3 regions of the Arthrobacter sp. AG367 genome follow, and region 1 is predicted to be linked to each of the others. Evidence: predicted binding sites of a transcription regulator. Region 1 holds the regulator's gene; each other region holds the start of a gene.
The links. Region 1 encodes LexA, which represses DNA repair genes until DNA is damaged. Its sites were predicted from a motif close to TCGAACANNTGTTCGA; they were not measured.

Region 1 (7,515 bases):
CGACGACGTCGACGGCTGGCAGCAGTTCAAGTACCGGCAGGTCATGTGCGGTGGTCATACTCATCCTCGGTGTCGATTTCGGTGCGGAAAGCAGGTCGCTGGGTCCGCGATGCTGTTGGGTGAAGTTGGCGGCCCTCGCGCTGTGGGCTGTGGTCAGTTTGCCGGCAGTGTCAGCAGGTAGGCCGCCACCAGTGACATGGCGGCCAGAACGTGGAACGCCACCTGTGTCCAGAGTGGCTTGCGCTGCTGCCGGAATGAGATGCCGCCACCGATGAGGATGCCGGCGAGGCCCATCAGGAGTACCGACCACATCTAGGCGTCACTGCCGGCGTCCGCCGGTGCTGCAGCGGATTGACCGCCGGCCGGTTTCCGCAGGCCTTCCACCCAGTTGCGCAGGAGCCGCGCACCGGCGTCGCCGGACTTTTCGGGGTGGAACTGGGTGGCGCAGAGGGGGCCGTTCTCGACGGCGGCGATGAAGGGGCCGCCGTGTTCGGACCAGGTGACCAGGGGCGGCGCCATCCGTGGCTGGATGACGTCGAAGTTCCATTCCTGCACGCCGTATGAGTGCACGAAGTAGAAGCGTTCGTTTTCGACCCCGGCAAAGAGTTTGGAGCCTTCCGGCACCTTGACCGTGTTCCAGCCCATGTGCGGAACCACCTCCGCGGGGAGGGCCTCTACCTTGCCGGGCCATTCGCCAATGCCTTCGGCTTCGGTGCCGTGTTCCACTCCGGCTTCAAAAAGGACCTGGAGGCCCACGCAGATTCCAAGCACGGGGCGTCCGCCTGCCACCCGCCTGCCGATCAGCCTGATGCCGTCCACGGCCTTGAGTTCGCGCATGACGGTCTCGAACGCACCTACGCCCGGAACCACCAGGCCGTCCGCGTTCAGTACATCCTCGGGCTTGGCGCTCAGGACTACTTCCGCGCCGGCACGTTCCAGTGCCCGGACTGCGGACCTGACGTTCCCGGAACCGTAATCGAGCACGGTGACCGTGGGTTTGCCCTCAGGTGAAGGCAGCTTGCCTGATGCTGACGGATCGATGATCGCCCCGTCTTTGAGGACCTGGCCGCTCACAGCGCCCCCTTGGTGGAGGGGATGCCTTCAACCCGGGGATCGGGTTCGACGGCGGCGCGGAGGGCGCGGGCGAAGGCTTTGAACTGTGCCTCGACGATGTGGTGCGGGTCCCGTCCGGCCAGCACGTTCATGTGCAGGCAGATGCCGGCGTGCAGTGTGATGGCTTCGAAGACGTGGCGGGTCAGGGAACCGGTGAAGTGGCCGCCGATCAGATGGTACTCCTGCCCGGCCGGCTCGCCCCCGTGCACCAGGTACGGGCGTCCGGACACGTCCACCACAGCGTTCGCAAGCGCTTCGTCCAGCGGAACGGTGGCCTCACCGAACCGGCGGATCCCGGCCTTGTTCCCGAGGGCGGTCCGCAGGACCTCGCCGAAGGTGATGGCCACGTCCTCAACAGTGTGGTGGACGTCGATGTGGGTGTCACCCGTGGCCTTGACCGTCATGTCGATCAGGGAGTGCTTGCACAGGGCCGTGAGCATGTGGTCGTAGAACGGCACGGAGGTATCGATGTCCGATACGCCGGTTCCATCGAGGTTGATCTCCACGAGCACGGAGGACTCGCTGGTGGCACGCTCCATGCGGGCGGTCCGGGCCGCAGCCGTATTCGATCCGGTGGGACTCATGGTGAAGGATCCTTTGTGGGAGAAGAAGTAGTTCAAGGCGCCCAGCGCCGCAGTATCAAGTCTAGGCGGGAAGCGCGGCCTGGCCCGCAAGGATGCGTTCCAGGGAGGTAAGGAAGGCTGTGGTTTCCGCCTCAGTGCCTGCGGTGACCCGAAGGTGGCCGGGGATGCCCACGTCGCGGATGAGCACTCCGGCGTCCAGCAGCTCCTGCCATACCTGGTGCGGATTTTCCAGGCCCCCGAAGAACACGTAGTTGGAGTCCGAGGCGGCAGGCTTGAGGCCCATCCTGGTCAGTTCGGCCACAATGCGGTCCCGCTGCGCCTTGATGTCCTGGACATCGGCCATCAGTGCCTCGCGGTGTTGGAGCGCGGCCAGTGCGGTTGCCTGGGTAATCGCGGACAGGTGGTACGGAAGGCGCACCAGCCGCAGGGCATCGGTGACCTCCGGGGCCGCGGCCATGTAGCCGAGGCGGGCGCCGGCGAGTGCGAAGGCCTTGCTCATGGTGCGGGAAACTATCAGCCGCTCCCGGCCGGGCAGCAGGGTCAGGGCGCTGGGCGTGCCGTCATGCGCGAACTCGTGGTAGGCCTCGTCGACGATCACCACGGTCTGGCTGTCCTCGCCGGCGTCATAGACAGCCTCCACAACGTCAAGCCCCAGGCCGGTCCCCGTGGGGTTGTTGGGCGAGCAGAGGAAGACGATGTTGGGCCGCAGCTCCTCGACCTGCCGGGCGGCGGATTCGGCGCTCAGGTCGTAGCCTTCCGAGCGCACTCCCGTGATGTATTGGGTGTCGGTTCCGCTGGCGAGCAGGGGGTACATGGAGTACGTGGGTGGAAAGCCCAGGGCGGTGCGGCCGGGGCCGCCGAAGGCCTGGAGGATCTGCTGCAGGACCTCGTTGGAGCCGTTGGCTGCCCAGAGGTTTGATTCGTCGAGCCCGTGCCCCAGGTATTCCGCGAGAGCTTTCCGCAGGTCGGTGAATTCCCTGTCCGGGTACCGGTTGAGGCCTGCAGCTGCTTCCGTGACCGCCGCGCTGATGGCGGCGCGCACGTCCGCCGGAACACCATGGGTGTTCTCATTGACGTTCAGCAAAATGGGAACGTCCAGTTGGGGTGCCCCGTAGGGGGTCAGCCCGCGAAGATTGCTGCGGAGGGGAAGTCGGTTCAGACGCTCTAGCTGGTCGTTCACCTGAACAGTTTAGTTGCCGCGGCAACTACCGGAAAATGTGACGGATTCTGTTCGCCACCGGCGTTGCTGTCCCGGTCATCTTTCTCAAAGGCCAACACCAGGTGCCGCTCAGTGCGTGGGGACGAACAGCTGCTGCCCCGGCAGCACAGCGGCGGCCGGAAGGTTGTTGAGCTGGACGATGTCCGCCACCACGTCCCGGGCATCGCGGTCCGGAGCAACAGCGCCTGCGATGCTCCACAACGACTGGCCCGCCTGCACCGTCACGGTGACCGTCGGCGTCACGGCCAAATCCGCAGCTGAATCGGATGCCTTGGCCGGTGCGTTGAAAAGTCCGGACAGGGACAGCAGGAGTACCGCGAGGAGCACAAGCGGAACTCCGATCAGGACGATCCGCCCCCGGCGGGTCAGCCGCAGGGGCGCTGCTGACGGCGTCCGGCGCTGCGAGGGCTTCCGGGTCTGCAGGGAAACGCGGTGCGTAGGTGAAACCTGGTGAAGAGATAAAGCTGACATGAACTAAGCCCTCCTGGACCTGCCGTGCTGCCCGGGTGTCCGCCCGCTGCCGCCCTGCCGTTCACACCGTGTCCGGAGCTCCTCCGGCCATGTTTTCGAACGGGGCAATCGCTGGTTAGAACACATGTTCGAACTTTGCTTGTTAAGTTTTAGCACCTATCAACGAACAATGTCGAGACTCGCTAGAACAAATGTTTGAAAAAGCAATGTGGCTGGCCTAGCTTTGAACCAAAGAACAACCACCACTGAAGTTGAACAGCAGGGTCTGACAATGACAGTGGGAGTCCTTCCGGCGGCGCTGTGGAACAGGCCGCAACGGAAGATCCGGCGGCAAGCGAAAGGCATTGGCGAATATGGCAGCAGCAGCCGCCGGGGGCAGGACCGCCCCGCAACCCAGGAAGACCGCCAAGGGCTTGACCCCCCGGCAGAAGAAGATCCTCGAAACCATCCAGCGCTCGGTCAATGACAACGGCTACCCGCCCTCCATGCGGGAGATCGGCGACACGGTTGGCCTGGCCAGCCTGTCCAGCGTGACCCACCAGCTCTCGCAGCTGGAGAAGCTGGGTTACCTGCGGCGCGACCCCAAACGGCCGCGGGCCATGGAGGTGCTGATGCCCCTCACGCTGGACAGCGGAAGCAATGCCGCCGGCGCCTCCCCCGCGCCGCAGGCCACGGGCGGCGGTGCCACGGTAACGGAGCTGCCCACCGCGCTGGATACGGCCATGGTTCCGCTGGTTGGCCGGATTGCTGCCGGCGGTCCCATCCTCGCTGAGCAGCTCGTGGAGGATGTCATGCCGCTCCCCCGCCAGCTGGTCGGCCAGGGCGAGCTCTTCATGCTTAGGGTGGCCGGCGACTCCATGGTGGATGCCGCCATCTGTGACGGTGACTGGGTGGTGGTGCGGCGCCAGGCGGACGCAGCCAACGGGGACATCGTTGCTGCCCTGCTGGATGACGAGGCAACCGTCAAGACATTCCGCCAGCGCGACGGCCACACCTGGCTGCTGCCCCAAAACACGCAGTACGAACCCATTCTGGGCGACCATGCCACCATCATGGGCAAGGTTGTCTCGGTCCTGCGTTCCCTCTGACCGGGTCTCCCGCGAAGGGACGGCCTGCCGGAAATTGCACGGCGGCTGCCCCCGCTGGCGTCGTTCGCCTGCCGGGCCCTACGTGGCCGCGTCCGCGCCCAGCCTGGCCAATGCCGCCAGCGCCTTGCTGCGGTCCGTGGTAGCCCAGAACGGCGGCAGAGCGCCGCGGAGGAATCCGGCGTAGCGCTCTGTTGCCAGCCGGGAATCCAGAACGGCCACCACGCCCTTGTCTCCCGTGGACCGGATCAGGCGGCCGGCACCCTGGGCCAGCCTGATGGCGGCATGCGTGGCCGAGACGGACATGAAGCCGTTTCCGCCGGCCTGGGCCACGGCACGCGAACGCGCGGTCATCAGCGGATCATCCGGCCTGGGGAACGGGATGCGGTCGATCACCACCAGGCGGCAGGAGCCTCCCGGAACGTCAACCCCCTGCCACAGGGACATAGTCCCGAAGAGGCAGGTGTCCGGTTCGTCGGCGAACTGCTTCACCAAAGCGGTCATGGTCGACTCGCCCTGGCAGAGGACAGTCACATCGAGCTTCGGCCGCAGGGCGTCGGCAGCCTCTTCGGCAGCCCGTCGGGATGAAAACAGGCAGAGGGCACCCCCGCCGGACGCTTTGATGAGCGCTTCCAGTTCCTCCAGCGCCTCCGGCGAAACGCCGCGGCCCGGCTTTGGCAGGTGGCCGGCCACGTAGAGGATGCCCTGTTTCGGGTAGTCGAAGGGCGAGCCGACATCCACACCCGTCCAGCTGGGTGCGCCGTCGCCGATAAGGCCCAGTCCCCCGGCCGCGGGTTCAAATGCCGAGCCAATGGCGAGGGTTGCGGACGTCAGCACGACGGTGTGCCCGGCGAAGAGTCCTTCCCGGAGCCTGCCTGCCACGGACAGCGGCGCGATGTTGACCAGCACCGGGGCATTGTCATCGGGCTGGGAATATCCCTGGCCGGGATCGAACGTGCCGGCCCGGGAAAACCACACGACCTCGCGGTTTTCACGGGCAGCAATAAGCCGCTCACACAATTCCAGGATGAGCATGAGGCGGGACCGGGCCAGCTGGCGGCCGCCGTCGGCCGTGGCGTTGCTGTCCCCCTTGGAATCGGACAACGCGGCCCGGCACGCCTCCCGCAACTGGTCCATGCAGTCCAGCTGTTCGTCGTTCAGCCCGTTGGGAAGCAGGCCGCTGGGCGCACCGGCGAGGGCCAGTTCAAGGTTTGCGGCTGCGGCGTTCAGCGCGTCCACCGTGATGGCGGTATGTTTGCGGGCGCCGGAAGCGGCAGCGTGGACCATGGCCACCGACAGCTGACCGGACACGGCTCCGGTGACCCGGTCCTGCAACTCGTGCGCTTCATCCACCACCACGACGTCGTACTCGGGCAGGACTGCAAGTCCTTCGAAGGCGCTGACGGCCAGCATGGCGTGATTCGTCACCACCACATCTGCCTCGGCTGCGTCCTGCCGGGCCAGCTCGCTGAAGCACTCGGCGGCCATGGGGCACTTTTGGGCCCCCAGGCACTCCATGGAAGTGACGGAGACCTGGCGCCAGGCACGGTCCGTCACACCCGGCAGGAGCTCATCCCGGTCCCCGGTGGCCGTCTTCTCCGCCCACTCGCGGAGCCGCACCACCTCCTTGCCAAGCTGGGACGAGGGTCCGCCCACGGAGGCGGCAAAGTGCGGGACGCTGGTGTCTTCGCCCAAAGAGAAAAGCTGACCCTCGGAAGGCTCCTCGGAGGGGAACCCGCCTTCCAGTTTGTGCCGGCAGACATAGTTTGACCGGCCTTTCACCAAGGCAACCTTGACCGGCCGTTCCAGGGCCGGGGTGATGTTCTTCAGCAGCCGCGGCAGGTCCCTGCCAACAATCTGGGTTTGCAGGGCCAGCGTGGCCGTGGACACCAGAGCGGGCTTGTTGCTCTCCAGGGCGTGGGCGATGAGCGGCACCAGGTAGGCCAGCGACTTGCCCGTGCCCGTGCCCGCCTGGACCAGCAGGTGGTTGCCGGTTTTGATGGCCCGGGCCACCTGCCGGGCCATCTCGTGTTGTCCGGTGCGGCTTTGTCCGCCCATGCCGGCGACGGCGCGGTCGAGCAGTTCGATGACGAACTGCTCGCCGGCCGTCTGCGCGGTTTCGCCGGCGGCGGGGTCACTCATTGACGATGAATGGTTCCAGTTCGGACGCCAGGCCCTCGCGGACCTTCACCGCAGCCCTGGTACCTGCCTCAACGTGGTCAACGCTGAGGATTTCAGCGTCGGACTCATGGAGCTTGCTGACCAGGTCTCCGCGGTCATACGGGATGAGGAGTTCCATCTTGACCGAAGGCCGGGGAATGGCTTCGCTGATGGCCTTCAGCAGTTCCGGGATGCCCTCACCCGTCCGGGCCGAGACCACCACATGCCGCGGTTCGCGCTGCTTCAGGCGCTCCACCACGAACGGGTCAGCTGCATCAGCCTTGTTCAGCACGATGATCTCCGGCACCTTGCGGGCATCAACTTCGCTGAAGACCTTCCGGACGGCGGCGATCTGCCCTTCGGGGTCCGGATGCGACACGTCCACCACGTGCAGGATCAGATCCGAGTCCGCCACTTCCTCGAGGGTCGAACGGAAGGCCTCCACCAGCTGGGTGGGCAGCGAACGGACGAATCCGACGGTGTCGGCCAGGGTGTATCCCAGGCCGTCCGCGGTTTCCGCCTTGCGGACGGTGGGATCCAGGGTGGCGAACAGTGCGTTCTCCACGAGGACTCCGGCGTCCGTAAGCCGGTTCAGCAGTGAGGACTTGCCGGCGTTGGTATACCCGGCAATCGCCACGGAGGGCACTTCATTACGACGGCGGTTGGCCCGCTTGGTCTCGCGTGCCGGCTTCATTGCGGCGATTTCACGCCGCAGCTTCGCCATGCGGGTACGGATCCGGCGCCGGTCCAACTCGATCTTGGTTTCACCAGGACCTCGGGAGCCCATGCCGGCGGCAGCGCCACCCACCTGGCCACCGGCCTGGCGGGACATCGACTCACCCCAGCCGCGGAGGCGCGGAAGCAGGTACTCGAGCTGCGCGAG
Region 2 (7,515 bases), on a different contig from region 1:
TCGGCGGTGATGTCTTCCGGCATGGCTGGCTCCTTTCTGATCTGTTCGGTTTCTTGCGTCCGGGGTTGTGTGGTGCGGTCTAAGGCGTGCGGTGCAGCGAGTCGTACTGGACGGCGTGGCGCACCGGAGCATTGGGGGCGCCGTAGCCGTCGTAACCGCCGCGGCGTTCCACCATTTCGAAGAACACGCTGCCCACGGTGGCGGTGTAGAAGTGCAGGAATTCGCCGTCGGCGTCGCGGTCGAACAGCAGGTTCAGCTCCTGCAGGGTGGCCAGGAACCCAGGCTCCAGGTCGAACCGGGCGTCCAGGTCCTCGTAGTAGTTGGCCGGGATCTGCAGGAATTCCAGGCCCCGTTCCCGGGCTGCCCGGGCTGTGGCCACGAGGTCGTCCACGGCAAAGGCGATGTGCTCCTGGTAGGTCTTGCGGACCTCGCTCCGTGCCTGCTGGATGGGGGCGAGGTTGAGCACCAGCCGCACCGCGCCGTCGGAGGTCTGCATGACCTGCGAGCGCACCAGCCCGCTGGGGCTTGGCACCTCCGCGAACGGCTGCGGCTCCAGGGCCAGGGCGCTGGTGTAGAAGAGGACAGCTTCGTCGAAGTGCTGCCACGGCTGGGCAAGGTTGACGTGGTCGATCACGGCACTGGCTCCGGCGGACGGGTGTTCCAGCCCCTCCCCGAACTCGTGGGTCCACGCCGCCGTGCCGTCCGGGCTGCCCTGGCAGAGAAAGATCTCGGTGGAATCGGGCGCGGAGATGCCCTGGAAGACTTCCTCGTCCGCCTGCACCTTGCGGGCCACCACGGGGGCCTTGAGCTGCTGGGCGCGCGCCGAGGCAATCACGGGGGAATCGACGTCGAACCCCAGTGCGGCAATGGCGGGCTCGGCATGCCGGGCCGCCTGTTCGTTGATGATCACCCGGGCCTGGCCCATGGTCCACAGCTGGACGTCCTTGGTGCGGTGCCTGCCCTCGAAGGCGAAGCCCAGCTGGCCCAGGAGTTTCTCCAGCTGCGCGGTGTCGTCCGCCTTGACCTCGGCAAAGTTGAAGCCCGCGGGTTCGTTCACCTTGGGCAGGGTGGCAAGTTCCATGGGGTAACGACGGCGGAGCGCTGCTCCGTTGCCTGGTGCGGCTTCGGTACCGGCCAGCCATTTGGCGCTCTGTTCTTCAAGCCAGATGAGCGACCGCATGGCATCCACGGCCGTCCGCTCCACGTCCGACTGGCGGAAAACGTCATTGAAGACTTCCAGCGAGACGGGTCCGGTGTACCCGGCCCGGACCACGTGGCCCATGAACTTGGCCAGCTCAAACTGGCCCTCGCCCGGGAACACCCGGTAGTGCCGGCTCCAGGACAGCACATCCATGGAGAGCTTGGGGGCGTCCGCAACCTGGACGAAGAAGATCTTCTCCGGGTTGAATGCCTCAATGTGGGCGGTTTCCCAGTCCCGCGAGAGGATGTGGAAGGAGTCCAGGCAAGTGCCCAGATTGGGATGGTCAACCATCTCCACCAGCCGGTAGGCATGCTCGTAGTCGTTGACGTACTTGCCCCACGCAAGCGCTTCATAGGCCACCTTGACGCCGTGGTCGCCGGCCAGGTTGGCAAGCTGTGCCAGCTGCTCGGCGCGGAGGCCGTCGTCGTCGATGGTGGCGGTGGCAACGTTGGAGCAGACCAGGATGGTGTCCATGCCCAGGCGGGCCATGAGCCGGAACTTGGCCTCGGCCCGGCGGAGGTTGGCCTTCAGCAGGTCCGGGCTGACGCCGTCGAAATCCCGGAAGGGCTGGTAAAGATCCAGGCCAAGGCCCAGGTCGGCGGCCAGCTTGCGGACGTCCTCGGGACTCAGCGGGGACGTCACCAGGTCCTGCTCGAAGATCTCGATGCCGTCGAAGCCTGCGATGGCGCAGGCCTGCATCTTCTCTTTGAGGGTTCCGGACAGGCAGACGGTGGCGATTCCGGTGCGCATCAGGCAGCCACCTCTTCCGCTGCCACGAGCTCCAGGAAGTGGGCGCGCATGCGGTCCGGGTCCGCGTCCAGCCCGGTGAAGATCCGGAACGCGTCCGCGGCCTGGCCCACGGCCATCCGGCCGCCGTCCAGGACGTCGCAGCCCTTGGCCCGGGCGCCGCGGACCAGTTCCGTGTCGATGGGGCGGTAGACGATATCCGCCACCCAGTGCCGGGACTCCAGCAGGTCCAGGTCCAGCGGCACGCCGGGGTGGGCGGCCATCCCCACGGGGGTGCAGTGCACCAGGCCGTCGGCCACGCGCATCAGCTGCGGCAGCTCCGCCGTCGTACCTGCCGTGACGGTGCTGTCCGGGAAGAAGCCCTGGAGCTCGGCGGCCCGGGCTGCCGCGCGTCCCGGGTCCACGTCCACCAGGTGCAGGGTCCTGACGCCGGCGGTCAGCAGGGCGTAGGCGACGGCAGATCCGGCACCGCCGGCACCGAGCTGGACCACGCGGTCCAGCGACGCCCCGGGGAGGCCGGAAGCCAGTGCCGCGGCGAAGCCGGAGAAGTCGGTGTTGTGGCCGATGAAGCGGCCGTCCCGGATCACCACGGTGTTGACGGCGCCCAGGCGGCGGGCGTCCGGGGAGATTTCGTCAAGGTGCTCCAGGACCAGCTGCTTGCAGGGATGGGTGATGTTCAACCCATTGAAGCCCAGCGTCCGGGCGCTCTGCAGGATGCTGCCGACGGACTCGCCCGCCAGCCCCAGCTCCAGGAGGTCGATGGGGCGGTAAAGGTAACGCAGGCCCTGCACGTCACCTTCCCGTTCGTGCATGGGCGGCGTGAGCGACGGCGTGACACCGTCTCCAACCAGTCCCACGAGGTAGGACTCAGTTCGAATACTCATCCGTGCAGCTCCTTTGGTAACGGCACCGGCAGCGTCCATGCGGGGATGGGATGCGCCGGTGATAGGGATTACAGTACAGCAATTGTTCACTTCCCGCACTACTGTTCGAGATACGAACCAAATATTTTGAGTAACGGCACAGGCGCCTTAGCCGCGCTGCGGAAGGCGTGCAGCCAACTCGGCTGCCGCATCGACCAGGACGGGGACGTGGGCCTCCAGCTCCTCGAGGCTCAGGCGGAAGACCGGAACGGCCGTCGCCAGGGAGGCAAAGGCGTGACCCTGGCTGTTGAGCAGGGGCACCGCCACGGCACGCATGCCGGCCTCGTTCTCCTCATCCATGACCGCGTAGCCGCGGCGGCGCACCTCCTCGATTTCCGCCCGGAACGCGTCCCGGTCGGTGATGGAGCGGGCGGTGAGCGCCTCGAGCGGGAGTTCCGCGAGCAGCCGCTCCCGTTCCGCATCCTCGGCGAATGCCACCAGGGCCTTGCCGACGGCGGTGGTGGACAAGGAGCCCAGGTGGCCCGGATCGCTGGTGACGCGGAAGATCTGCGGCCCGTCCACCTTGCTGACGGTGAGGTGGTGCAGGCCGTCCCGGACGCTGAGGATGGTGGCTTCCCCGGTCTGCTCGGTCACCCGGCGCAGGATGGGCATGGCAGTGCCGGCGAAACCGTGGTGGTTGGATACCCGCTGGCCCAGCTGGAAGATGCGCAGGCCCAGGTGGTAGCGGCGGCCGTCCGGCTCGTAGTCAACAAAGCCGTCACGGGTCAGGGATCCGAGCAGCCGGTAGGTTGTGCTGAACGGCAGTTCCGCGCGGCGGGAAATTTCCGCGGCGCTGGCACCGCGGGGTTCGTCCCCCAGGAGGACAAGCAGGCCCAGGGCCTTGCCCACCATGTCCGTGCGTTCCGCAGGACGCGCGCCAACCTTCGCCTCCGGGGGCATGGCGTTCACGGGCTCCGTGGCGGCAGGGGCAGCAGCGGATTCTTCATTGGCCGCTGTGGTTTGGTTCACACTCATGGCATCATGTTGCCACAATGTGAGAGCTATTTCTAGATGGTGATTATTTTCTTGACAGGTGACTGCCCTCACAGTCATAGTTTCTATATCGCACAAGTAGCTCCCACCATGTGGCTACTGACGCCGGGTCTTCTTCCGGACTCCAGCCGCATCGCGCCCCGCCCGCACCAAGGCAGCGGCGGCTGCGACCTCCAGATCCATCCGCGACAATGTCGTCACACCAAAGGAACACCATGAGCCAGACACTTCCGTCCGCCGGGGCGGGTGCCCTCACCCGTGCCGGGACGCCCAGGAAAGCAGCCCTCGCCAGCTTCCTGGGCAGCGCCGTCGAATACTACGACTTCTTCATCTTCGGATCCGCTGCGGCGCTGATCTTCCCCAAGGTCTTCTTCCCCGATGCAGACACCAACGCTGCCATCATGTCCTTCGCCACCTTCGGCTTCGCCTACGTGGCACGTCCCGTGGGCGCCATCATCCTGGGCCACTTCGGCGACCGGGTGGGCCGCCGGAAGGTCCTGATGTTTACCCTGCTGCTCATGGGCGCGTCGACGTTCGTGATCGGCTGCCTCCCCGACTTCCACACGGTCGGCTGGTGGGCCCCGGTCCTGCTGGTGCTGGCCCGCCTGTGCCAGGGCCTCTCCGCCGCCGGTGAGCAGGCCGGCGCCTCGTCCATGACCCTGGAGCACGCTCCGGACAATCAGCGTTCCTTCTTTACGTCCTGGACCCTCACCGGTACCCAGGGCGGCCAGATCCTCGCCGCCCTGGTCTTCATCCCCGTCCTGGCCCTGCCGGATGAGATCAAGTACGGCATCGGCTGGCGCGTCCCGTTCTGGCTCAGCGCCGTCGTGGTCATGGTTGCCTTCTTCATCCGCCGCACGCTGCACGAGCCGCCGGCCTTCGAGGAAGCGCAGAAGAACGCCCAGATCTCCAAGCTCCCGGTGGCCGACCTCCTCAAGGGCCACTGGCGCGACGTCCTGCGTGTTGTCGCCTGCGCCTTCATTGCCGCCGTCTCCACCGTCTTCGGCACCCTGGCCATCAGCTACGCCAAGACCGTGGCCGGAGTGGACGGCACCACCACCCTGTGGCTCGTCGTCGGGGCCAACCTGGTGGCCCTGGGCACCCAGCCGCTCTTCGGGAAGCTCGCGGACAGGATCGGCCGCAAGCCCGTCTTCATTTACGGCGCCGTGGCCAGCGCAATCCTCACCCCGCTGTTCCTGCTCAGCCTGGAATCCCACAGCATCCCGTTAATGTTCGTTGCAGCCATCGGCTTCTTCTCCTTCGGCTACGCCGCCTCCAACGCCGTGTGGCCGTCCTTCTACGCCGAGATGTTCAGCACCAAGGTCCGCTTCTCCGGCCTGGCCATCGGCACCCAGCTCGGGTTCCTGATGGCTGGCTTCGCCCCGGCCATTGTGGCTGCCATGGGCGGCATCCAGGCGGGCGGCTGGGTCCAGATCAGCATCTTCACCGCCATCATCTGCGCCATCGCCGCCGTCTCGGCACTCACGGCCAAGGAGTCCTTCCGGACCCCCACCAACCTGCTGGGCGTGAAGTAGGCGCCGACGTCACACCAGCCCGGTTTAGAGCCGGAAAGCCCGCCACCTACTGGAAGATGATCCATTAGGTGGCGGGCTTTTTGGTGCCATCTGCAACGTCCACGCGGGATCAGTGTGCAGCGATCGCTCCTTCGGATCGAGGCACACTAGATCGCACTGGCCGACGCCTCCAGGACGCTGGTGGCCTCGGAATCCTGGCGCTTCTTCATAAGAACTGCGAAGTAGGCCGCCGCCGCCGCCCCAAGCAGACCGATACCGGCAGTGACAATAAAGTACAAGTTGTTCGCGCCGGCAACATCGTCACCGAAGGCGGAGTAAATCGCACCGCTGATCTGGGGAATGACAATGTCAGGGAGATAACCCACGAACGAGATGATGCCGATGGCGATACCGGTTGCCGCAACGGGAACACGGCAGTCGTCAAGCAGGGACCAGTAGATCCCCCGGATCGCGTAAAGGAAGAGACCCACAACGACGACCAGCACATATGCCAGGCCAGTCGAGCCGTTGGGCAGGAGGCTCAGGCTGACGAATCCCAGTGCAGCCACCACCATTGAAACTGCGAGCACACGGCTCTTGCCGAGCTTGTCAGCGAGAAATCCTCCTCCGAACCCACCGATTGGCCGCATCCACAGAACGATTACAGTCACTACGCCCGCATTGACCGGACTCACGGCGTGATTCACATTGAGGAAACCGGAGAAGTAGTAGTGTCCCCAGAACAGCGTGTAGCCGCAGAACAAAACTACACTCATCACCCATACCTCACGGATCTTGAGAATTCGACGGACCGCTGCGAACGTTGACTCGACGGGTTCCGCTTGCGCGGTTTCCGTCTTTTCGTGACCATCGGAAAGAACGAAGAAGATCAAAACCGCGACGACGACGAGCACGGCACAGTACATGTAGACGACTGCCTGGAAGCCTGCCGTGGTGTGCGTGATGTCGGTAGTTCCATTTCCGGCGAAAAGTGCGAAGAGGCCAACGGCGCAACTGGCCAGAATTGCTTCGACAAGCCCGCGACCGCCGTCGAGCGCACCAAAGTATTTGCCTTCCTCGTTCCTGTCCGCCAGCAGGCTGACAGTTTTGAGGATTGCGCTCCAAAACGTGAATACAGTGGCGAAGCCCCAGACGAGGTAGACAAAGACAAGGGCGGACTTGTCCGGAACCTGCGCATAGTACAGACCCGTAACCGCCGTGAGTAACAGTGAGAACACAATCAGGTACCGTACCGGGACCTTATCGGCCAACCATCCGCTTGGTATGTAGCCGATAACGAAGATGATCCCGATCATCGAATAGAGGCCTGCCAACTCCGCGTTACTCAGGTGAAATACCTCTAAAATCGTTGATTCGAAGTTCTGCCGAAGGTACACAAGCGGATAGATTGAGCCAGCCGCGAGAATGAGCAAAGCAAGCTGAAAAATCTTCTTTGATTTGCCGAGCTTGAGCATGAAATAGCTCCTTAGTTGTTAGATAGGATCTTGTGGATTTTTTCCAGGATGGGGTCCGTCTGCATGGGGATTTCAGCCGAGACCGTGCACAGTTGCTCGTACAGCGCGGCGTTGCGCGGGTCGGGCTCGAAGCGGTCCTCGCGCCGAACCATATGGGCAGCTGCTTCGTCGAAGTCAGGGTAGATTCCGCAGGCCACAGCAACGCAGACGGCGGCGCCGAGGCCGGCAGCGTTCCGGACAACATTCCTGACGACCGGGATATTGAAGACGTCGGCGAAAATCTGCATGACGAGGTCGCTGTTCGAGCCGCCGCCCGAAACAACAAGCGTCCTAAGACTGATGTCTCTTTCAGCGGTCATGGCAGCCATGTTTCGCTTCATTGTGAAGGCGATGCCTTCCAGGACGGCCCGGTACATGTGCGCGTAACCGTGCCGTTCATCGAAGCCGATGAACATACCTTTCTTGAAAGGTTTGTTCGGGGGCGCCAGCCAATCGAGAACGCACAGCAGACCGTCACTTCCTGCCGGAATGTCGGAAGCCAGTTTGTTGAGGAGTTCCTCGGCGCTGGCTCCAGCCGCGGCAGCAGCACGGGCGTTCTCCGCACCAAGCAGGTCCCGTAACCAGGAAACTGTCCACATGCCCCGGCGGATGCCGGCACATTC
Region 3 (7,515 bases), on a different contig from region 1:
ACGGCCAAAGTCCTCCAGCTGGGCTACGCCTACCTCTCCGGGCTGTCGCTGCCCCAACTGGCCCAGCCGCACCTGGAGGAACTGTCCCTCAAACTCGGCGAATCGACGTCGGCCGCCGTGCTGGACGGCACCGACATCGCCTACATTGCCCGCGTCACCACGCGCCGCATCATGACCATCGGGATCACCGTGGGCACCCGGTTCCCCGCCTACGCCACCTCCATGGGCCGGGTCCTGCTGGCCCACCTGCCGGCGTCGGACCTCAAGGCCTATCTCGCCGCGGCCGACATCAAGCCCCTGACCCCCCGCGCCCTCGGGTCCGTCCAGGAACTGTTGGCCGTCCTGGAAACGGTCCGTGCACAGGGCTGGTGCCTGCTGGACCAGGAACTGGAGCTGGGCCTGATGTCCGTTGCCGCTCCTGTGTACGACGGACCCAAGGTGGTGGCCGCGGTGAACGTCTCCCTGCAGGCCCAGTCCGTGGAGGCCAAACCGGACCGGGAAGCCTACCTGGCCTCGGTGGCGCAGGAGATCATGGCCACCGCGAAACTCATCTCCGCGGACCTGACCGCCCGCGGTTAGCAATACCACCCCAGCCGTGCGTCCACTCCTGGCCTGAGTGCGCCGGGACTGTTCCTGCGCACTCAACCAGGGCCTCGCCGCGCCGCCAGGTTAAGCAAGAGGACGACGGCGGGTGCTTCCCGCCGTCGTCCTCTTCTGTTCGTTATGGGGCTGTGAATGCCCCTACCGGACGGGGTTGCCCAGCTCCCGCAGCGGCGTCTTGGCGGTCTCGCGCGCCCACCAGGCGCCGGCCACGGCGAGGATCGACGAGCCCGCCACGATCCAGGCTGCCGGTCCCCAGTTCGCCTTGTCGGCGCCCACCAGGGCGGTGCCGAGCAGCGGGGTGAAACCGGCGCACAGGATGCCGATCTGGAGCCCGATGGCCATGCCGGAGTAGCGGACCTTGACGTTGAAGAGCTCGGAGAACCAGGCCGGGTAGATCGCGTTGGACATGGCATAGGTGCCGGCGGTGATCAGCGTGCTGGTCAGGAAGATCATGGGGATGTTGCCGGTGGCGATCACCGAGAAATACACGAAGATCATGATGCCGGAGCCCAGGACGCCGATGATGAAGATGGGCCGGCGGCCGAACGTGTCCGACAGGCGCGCGGTCAGGGGCTGGGTGAAGACGGCAAGGATGTTGCCCACGATGCTGACCCACAGCATGGTGGAAGCGGGAACGCCGACGGACACGGCGTAGGCCAGGCCGAATGACTGCATGAACGTGTTGGTGACCGTTTCGAAGGACATGAGCGCCACCTGGAAGAACTGCGCCGGGTGGGTCTGGAACATCTTGGCGAACGGAAGCTTCACCAGTTCACCGTGCTCCTGCTTTTCCTCGAAGACCTCAGGTTCGGCCAGTGACCGGCGGACCAGGTAGGCGACGATGAGCACGATCAGGGAGAGCCAGAACGGGATCCGCCAGCCCCAGGCGAGGCGGTCGGCCTCGCTCATGGCAGCCACGGGCAGGAAGGCCAGGGATGCCATGACGATGCCCGCGGAAATGCCGCTCATGGCAAAGCTGGCGAAGAAGCCGCGCCGGCCCTCGGGAGCCTCTTCCGTGGAGAGGGCGGAGGCGCCGGCCGTCTCGGCGCCGGCGGAGAGGCCCTGCATCAGGCGGAGCAGGACCAGCAGCGCGGGTGCCCAGTAGCCGGCGGTGTTGAAGTCCGGCAGGGCGCCGATGAGGAACGTTGCGCTGCCCATGAGCACCAGGGTGAGCACGAGCGTATTCTTCCGGCCGATCTTGTCACCAAGGTGGCCGAACACCACGGCGCCGAAGGGCCGGGCCACGTATGCCACGCCGAACGTGGCGAAGGAGGCCAGCAAGGCAACCGTGGGGTCGCCCGCCGGGAAGAAGATCTTCGAGAAGACGAGGGAAGCGGCAGTGGCGTAGATGAAGAAGTCGTAGTACTCCAGGGCGCCGCCGAGGAATGCGGCCAGCGCTGCCTTCTTGGCGCGCTTTAGCCGGCGTTGTGCCTCAGGCGTCGGCTTGGCCTGGGCTCCTGCTGCGATGTCGGTCATGTCCGGGTTTTCCTTCCACGCTGAAGGCGGGGGATCTGTTCTATTTGTACGCATTGCGAACATGTGTGCGTAATGCGCCTAGAAAGAGGATACTAGTCGGTGACGCCAATCACAACGCCGACGGAAAGGTGCTTCACAATGGAACCCTCCCGCTTAGTCCTGATCGGATCAGCAGCTTCCAAGGCCATGTCCCCGCGCCTCTGGAATCCTGTTTTCCAGGAACTCGGCCTTGAATGGACCTACGATGCCTGGGATGTGCCGGCCGGCGGCGACCTCGACGAGGTCCGCAGGCGGCTTCTGGCGCCCGGCATCGTGGCGGCCAACGTGACCATGCCGCACAAGCACTGGGCGGCGGAAACAGCGGACGAGGCAACAGACCCAGTCCTGTTGAGCGGTGCCTGCAACCTCCTGGTTCGAAAGGGCACACGGCTGGTGGGGCACAACACCGATATATCCGCCCTGACCGCGCTGCTGGGCGGCCAGTACCAACGGCACGCCCTCCTCCTGGGCGCCGGTGGAGCGGCAAGGGCCGCGATGATCGCCCTGGAGGGGCATCTGGGGACCGTTTCCATCACTGACCGCGACCCGCACGCCGCGGCGGAATTGCTGGATCTTGCCCGGGAACGCGGCATGGACGCCCGGACGGTCTCCTGGCAGCAGGGGCAGGAGCTGTCCGCCGATGCATCCCTGATCGTGAATGCCACTCCCATCGGCAAAAGCATGTCCGACGGTCCGGCATGGGGCGACGGCCCACTCGCCCCTGACGCCGTCGTCTATGACTTCGTGTATGCCCGCCACACCACTGCAAGCGTGGCCCGGGCGCGTGGCATGGGAGTCCGGTGCATCGATGGCTGGGAGCACCTGCGGGAACAGGCGGTGGCCATGGTGCCGCTCCTGGGGCTCGACGGGCAGTCCGGGAGGCTGCTCAAGGAAACGCTGGAACGCATCCGGGCAGCCTCCTGACCGGCGGGCCGCACCCCGCACTCCAGTGCCCACCGGCCCGATATGATCGGACAGGCGCTGAAGCCCGGCGGACCCTGTGCCGGGGCGCCGACCGTCGGGAGAGGAACCGCAACGTTCATGGAGGAGCAGCCAGCCTACTTTGTGAAGTCGGTTGAGAAGGCCTTCGACGTGCTGCTCGCCTTTTCCGCCGACCAGCCACGGCTCACTGTTTCCCAGGTTGCTGCCCGGACCGACATGACCCGCGCCTCCGCGCGCCGGTTCCTCCTGACCCTGGCAGATCTTGGCTACCTCCGCGCCGAGGGCCAGGCCTTTGAACTGACCGCCCGTTCCCTGGACATCGGTCGGGCCTACCTGGCCGGCCTTACGCTTCCCGGGGTGGCCCAGCCGCACCTCAAGGAACTGGCGGAGGACCTGAACGAGACCACGGCCTTGTGCATCCTCGACGGCGGCGACGTGGTTTACGTTGCCTGCGTGCCGTCGCCGCGGCTGTTGAGCGTCTCCATTACCGTGGGGACCCGGTTTCCGGCCTGGGCGACCTCAATGGGCCGGGTGCTCCTCGCCGGAATGCCCCCGGCGCAGCTCGAGGAGTATCTCCGCACGGTCCAGCTGCACCGCTACACCGACCGCTCCATCAGCAGCATTGACGACCTGCGTTCCGAAGTGGAGCTGGCGCGTAAAAGGGGCTGGTCCATGGTTTCCCAGGAGCTCGAGGAAGGCCTGCGCGGCGTGGCCGTGCCGGTGCGGCGGGGGAACGAGGTGGTGGCTGCGGCGAATGTTTCACTGCAGACGCACCGGGCGGCCGCCCAGGACATTGAAGCGTCAGTCCTTCCCCCGTTGATGGAGACCGCGCGGCGGATCGCACTCGATTACGGCGGCCCTGGCCCAACCACCCGCGGCTGACCCTCCCTCCCGCGGTGGACCGCGCTCAAGGCCGCTTGCCATGTAACTGTTTCCACACAAGCACAGCGCACCACTCCCGCCGCAGCTGAACGGGCCATAGACTCTAGCCAACTGCGTGCAGCAGAGCCGCTGCATCGCTTGTCAGGAGGAGGGGTCGGCGGGTGAAACTGGGCATACCGCGGGAACGCCGGGAGGGCGAGCGTCGTGTGGCCGCCACGCCGGATACCGTCAGGCAGCTGGCCGGGATGGGGCTGGAGGTCCTGGTGGAGACCGGGGCGGGGGACGGCGCCGGGCACGCTGACCAGGCATACCAAAACGCCGGCGCCGCCGTCGTCCCGGAACTCAACACCACGGCCCTCGACATCCTGGCGCATGTCCGCCCCCTTGACCCGCACACCGCCGCGTCCCTGAAAAGGGGAGCCGTCACCGTGGGGCTCGCGTCGCCGTCGTCCGAGCTGCCGGCAGTGCAGGCGCTCGCGGACAACGGGGTGACCTCCTTCGCCCTTGAACTGGTGCCCCGCATTTCCCGTGCCCAGTCCATGGACGCCCTCAGCTCGCAGGCGCTGGTGGCCGGCTACCGCTGCGTGCTGGAGGCTGCCATCCGGCTGCCCCGCTTCTTCCCGCTCTACATGACGGCCGCGGGAACCATTCCGCCCGCCAGGGTCCTGGTCCTCGGAGCCGGGGTGGCGGGGCTGCAGGCCATCGGCACGGCCAAGCGCCTGGGCGCCCGGGTTTTCGCCAACGACATCCGTCCGGCTTCCGCGGACGAGGTTGCCTCCATGGGCGGCACCTTCATCCGGCTGGACCTGGAGACGGCGGAGGCGGCCGGCGGCTACGCCCGGCAGCTGAGCTCCGATGCCGGCACACGGCAGCGGCAGCTGCTGGCGCCGCACGTGGCTCAGTCGGACGTGCTGATTACGACGGCGGCAGTCCCCGGGCGCCCCGCACCCCTCCTGGTGACGCGCGGGATGGTGCAGGGCATGCGGCCCGGGTCGGTGGTGGTTGATCTCGCCGCGGAGTCCGGCGGCAACGTGGAGGGTTCGGTACCGGGCCAGGACATCCCCATCCCCACCGCCGATGGAATGGGGCACGTCACCCTGGTGGGCCTGAAGGACCCGGCCTCGGCGATGGCGTCGGACGCCTCCCGTCTTTACGCCAAGAACGTGGCCAACCTGCTGGCCCTGCTGGTGCGCCCGGATGACGCCGGTGCCGGCGGGCTCACCCTGGATTTCGACGACGAAGTGGTGGCCGGTGCCTGCCTCACCCACGACGGCGTGGTGCGGCACCAGCCCACGGCGGAGCTGCTGGCCGCCCGCGCACGTGCCGCCGCAGAGCCGGCCACGGCCGCGGCCCGGCAGGAAGGAACGCTCTGATGGACGGAACAGCCCTGCTGACCATTACGGTACTGGCGGTGTTCGTCGGCTTCGAAGTGGTGTCCAAGGTCTCCAGCACCCTGCACACGCCGCTGATGTCCGGTGCCAACGCCATCCACGGCATCATCCTTGTCGGTGCCATCATTGTGGCCGGCCAGGCAGCAGACCCATGGGTCCTGGCGGTGGCGCTGCTCGCCGTTGTCCTTGCCACCGCCAACCTGGTGGGCGGGTTCGTGGTGACGGACCGGATGCTGCACATGTTCCATGCCAGGAAGGACGCAGCCCCAAAAGGTGCCGCGCAGCCTGAAACGGGCAGCAAATGAGCCTCCTCGACCCCATCGGGACCTCCCTGCTCTACCTCGTCGCGGCGGTCTGCTTCATCCTGGCCCTGCGCGGGCTCAGTTCCCCGCGGACCGCGCGCCGCGGAAACCTGGTGGGCGCACTCGGTGCGCTGATCGCCGTCGTCACGGTGTTCCTGTCCGCCCGACTGGAGAACATCCCCTGGATCCTGGCCGCCATCGCGGTGGGCAGCGTGGTGGCGGCACCCGTGGCCCGGCGCGTGAAGATGACGCAGATGCCCCAACTGGTGGCGCTGTTCAACGGCGTGGGCGGCGGCGCGGCTGCCTTGGTGGCCCTCCTGGAACTGGGCCATGCCGGCAATCCCTGGGTCCGCGTGGCCATCGTGTTCACGCTCCTGGTGGGTGCCGTTTCCTTCGCCGGTTCCGGCGTCACCTTCGCCAAGCTGCAGGAACTGATGACCACCCGGCCCGTGGTGTTCCCGGGCCTCCCGGTGGTGATGGCCGTGGTCCTGCTCGCCGCAGTGGCCGCCGGCGTGGCCGTGGTGCTCACCGCCTCGCTGCCCCTTGCGGTCCTGCTGTTGCTGCTGGGCCTTGCCGCCGGCGTCCTGCTGGTGCTGCCAGTAGGCGGCGCCGACGTGCCAATCGTCATCTCGCTGCTGAACGCCTTCACCGGCCTGGCCGTTGCGGCGTCCGGCCTGGTGCTGGGCAACGTCCTGCTGGTGGTGGCCGGGACCCTGGTGGGGGCTTCGGGCACCATCCTCACCCGGGCCATGGCCGCCGCCATGGGCCGGAGCGTGGCGGGCATCCTGTTCGGGGCTTTCAGGGGAGGTTCGACGGCGGGGTCCACCGCCGTGAGCGAGCGTCCGGTCCGTTCGTCCTCGGCCGAGGACGTGGCGGTCCTTTTGGGGTACGCCCAGCGGGTGATCATCGTCCCCGGCTACGGCCTGGCCGTGGCGCAGGGCCAACATACGGCCGCCGAGCTGGCCCTGGCCCTGGAGGCCCGAGGCATCGAAGTGGATTTTGCCATCCATCCCGTGGCCGGCCGGATGCCCGGACACATGAACGTGCTCCTGGCCGAGGCCAACGTCCCGTACGAGTCGCTCAAGGAGATGGGCGAGATCAACCCGCAGTTCAAGACGACGGACGTGGCCCTGGTGGTGGGCGCCAACGACGTGGTGAACCCCGCCGCCAAGACTTCGTCCGGCTCACCGATCTACGGCATGCCCATCCTTGAAGTGGCGGAGGCGCGGCAGGTGGTGTTCCTCAAGCGGTCCATGCGCCCGGGATTCGCCGGCATCGAGAACGACCTGCTGTATGAACCCCAGACATCGCTGCTGTTCGGCGACGCCAAGGACTCCCTGGCCCAGGTGCTGGGCGCGGTCAAGGCCCTGTAGGCGCGGAACGGCGCACCGGGCGGGTTACCCTTCTCTCAGAAGCTTGCTTTCCATCCGCCATCAGAGGACGCCATGACTGACAACAGCTCCACTTCGCCCAAACGTGCCGCCATCATCGTCAATCCTGCCAAGCCGGTGGATATCGACGTGCGCGGCCTGGTGGCCAAGCACTGCGTGGAAAACGGGTGGGGGGAAGCCATTTGGCTGGAAACCACCAAGGAGGATCCGGGCGTCGGCCAGGCGAAGGAAGCGCTGGCCCAGGGTGCGGACATCGTGATCGCGGCCGGCGGCGACGGCACCGTGAGGTGCGTTGCCGAGGTCCTGGCCGGCAGCGACACCCCCATGGGCCTGCTGCCGCTGGGGACGGGCAACCTGCTGGCGCGCAACCTGGGCATGGACGTCACCGACTACGACGGCGCCATGGCCGGGGCCCTCATCGGCACGGAGCGGAAGATCGACGTGGTCCGGGCCCGGCGCAGCGACCCGGACAAGGACCAGCTCTTCCTG

Region 2: FB478_RS16825 (shikimate dehydrogenase) is a predicted target of LexA. The motif match lies at 2,926-2,941, and genes of this name have one in related genera.
Region 3: FB478_RS16885 (shikimate dehydrogenase) is a predicted target of LexA. The motif match lies at 2,135-2,150, and genes of this name have one in related genera.

Annotation. Positions count from the first base shown of each region.
Region 1 covers NZ_VIVE01000003.1:33,288-40,802, forward strand. The annotation lists gene priA (bifunctional 1-(5-phosphoribosyl)-5-((5-phosphoribosylamino)methylideneamino)imidazole-4-carboxamide isomerase/phosphoribosylanthranilate isomerase PriA) at 1-58, opposite strand, end outside; gene FB478_RS21125 (hypothetical protein) at 154-312, opposite strand; gene hisH (imidazole glycerol phosphate synthase subunit HisH) at 313-1,074, opposite strand; gene hisB (imidazoleglycerol-phosphate dehydratase HisB) at 1,071-1,697, opposite strand; gene FB478_RS09935 (histidinol-phosphate transaminase) at 1,759-2,877, opposite strand; gene FB478_RS09940 (LysM peptidoglycan-binding domain-containing protein) at 2,986-3,387, opposite strand; gene lexA (transcriptional repressor LexA) at 3,741-4,475, shown strand; gene FB478_RS09950 (ATP-dependent DNA helicase) at 4,554-6,614, opposite strand; gene hflX (GTPase HflX) at 6,607-7,515, opposite strand, start outside.
Region 2 covers NZ_VIVE01000007.1:119,392-126,906, reverse strand. The annotation lists gene pcaH (protocatechuate 3,4-dioxygenase subunit beta) at 1-23, opposite strand, end outside; gene FB478_RS16830 (bifunctional sugar phosphate isomerase/epimerase/4-hydroxyphenylpyruvate dioxygenase family protein) at 80-1,951, opposite strand; gene FB478_RS16825 (shikimate dehydrogenase) at 1,951-2,832, opposite strand; gene FB478_RS16820 (IclR family transcriptional regulator) at 2,980-3,846, opposite strand; gene FB478_RS16815 (MFS transporter) at 4,080-5,399, shown strand; gene FB478_RS16810 (nitrate/nitrite transporter) at 5,546-6,853, opposite strand; gene FB478_RS16805 (FGGY-family carbohydrate kinase) at 6,865-7,515, opposite strand, start outside.
Region 3 covers NZ_VIVE01000007.1:133,870-141,384, forward strand. The annotation lists gene FB478_RS16875 (IclR family transcriptional regulator C-terminal domain-containing protein) at 1-579, shown strand, start outside; gene FB478_RS16880 (MFS transporter) at 742-2,079, opposite strand; gene FB478_RS16885 (shikimate dehydrogenase) at 2,218-3,042, shown strand; gene FB478_RS16890 (IclR family transcriptional regulator C-terminal domain-containing protein) at 3,160-3,942, shown strand; gene FB478_RS16895 (Re/Si-specific NAD(P)(+) transhydrogenase subunit alpha) at 4,104-5,315, shown strand; gene FB478_RS16900 (NAD(P) transhydrogenase subunit alpha) at 5,315-5,638, shown strand; gene FB478_RS16905 (NAD(P)(+) transhydrogenase (Re/Si-specific) subunit beta) at 5,635-7,008, shown strand; gene FB478_RS16910 (diacylglycerol kinase family protein) at 7,081-7,515, shown strand, end outside.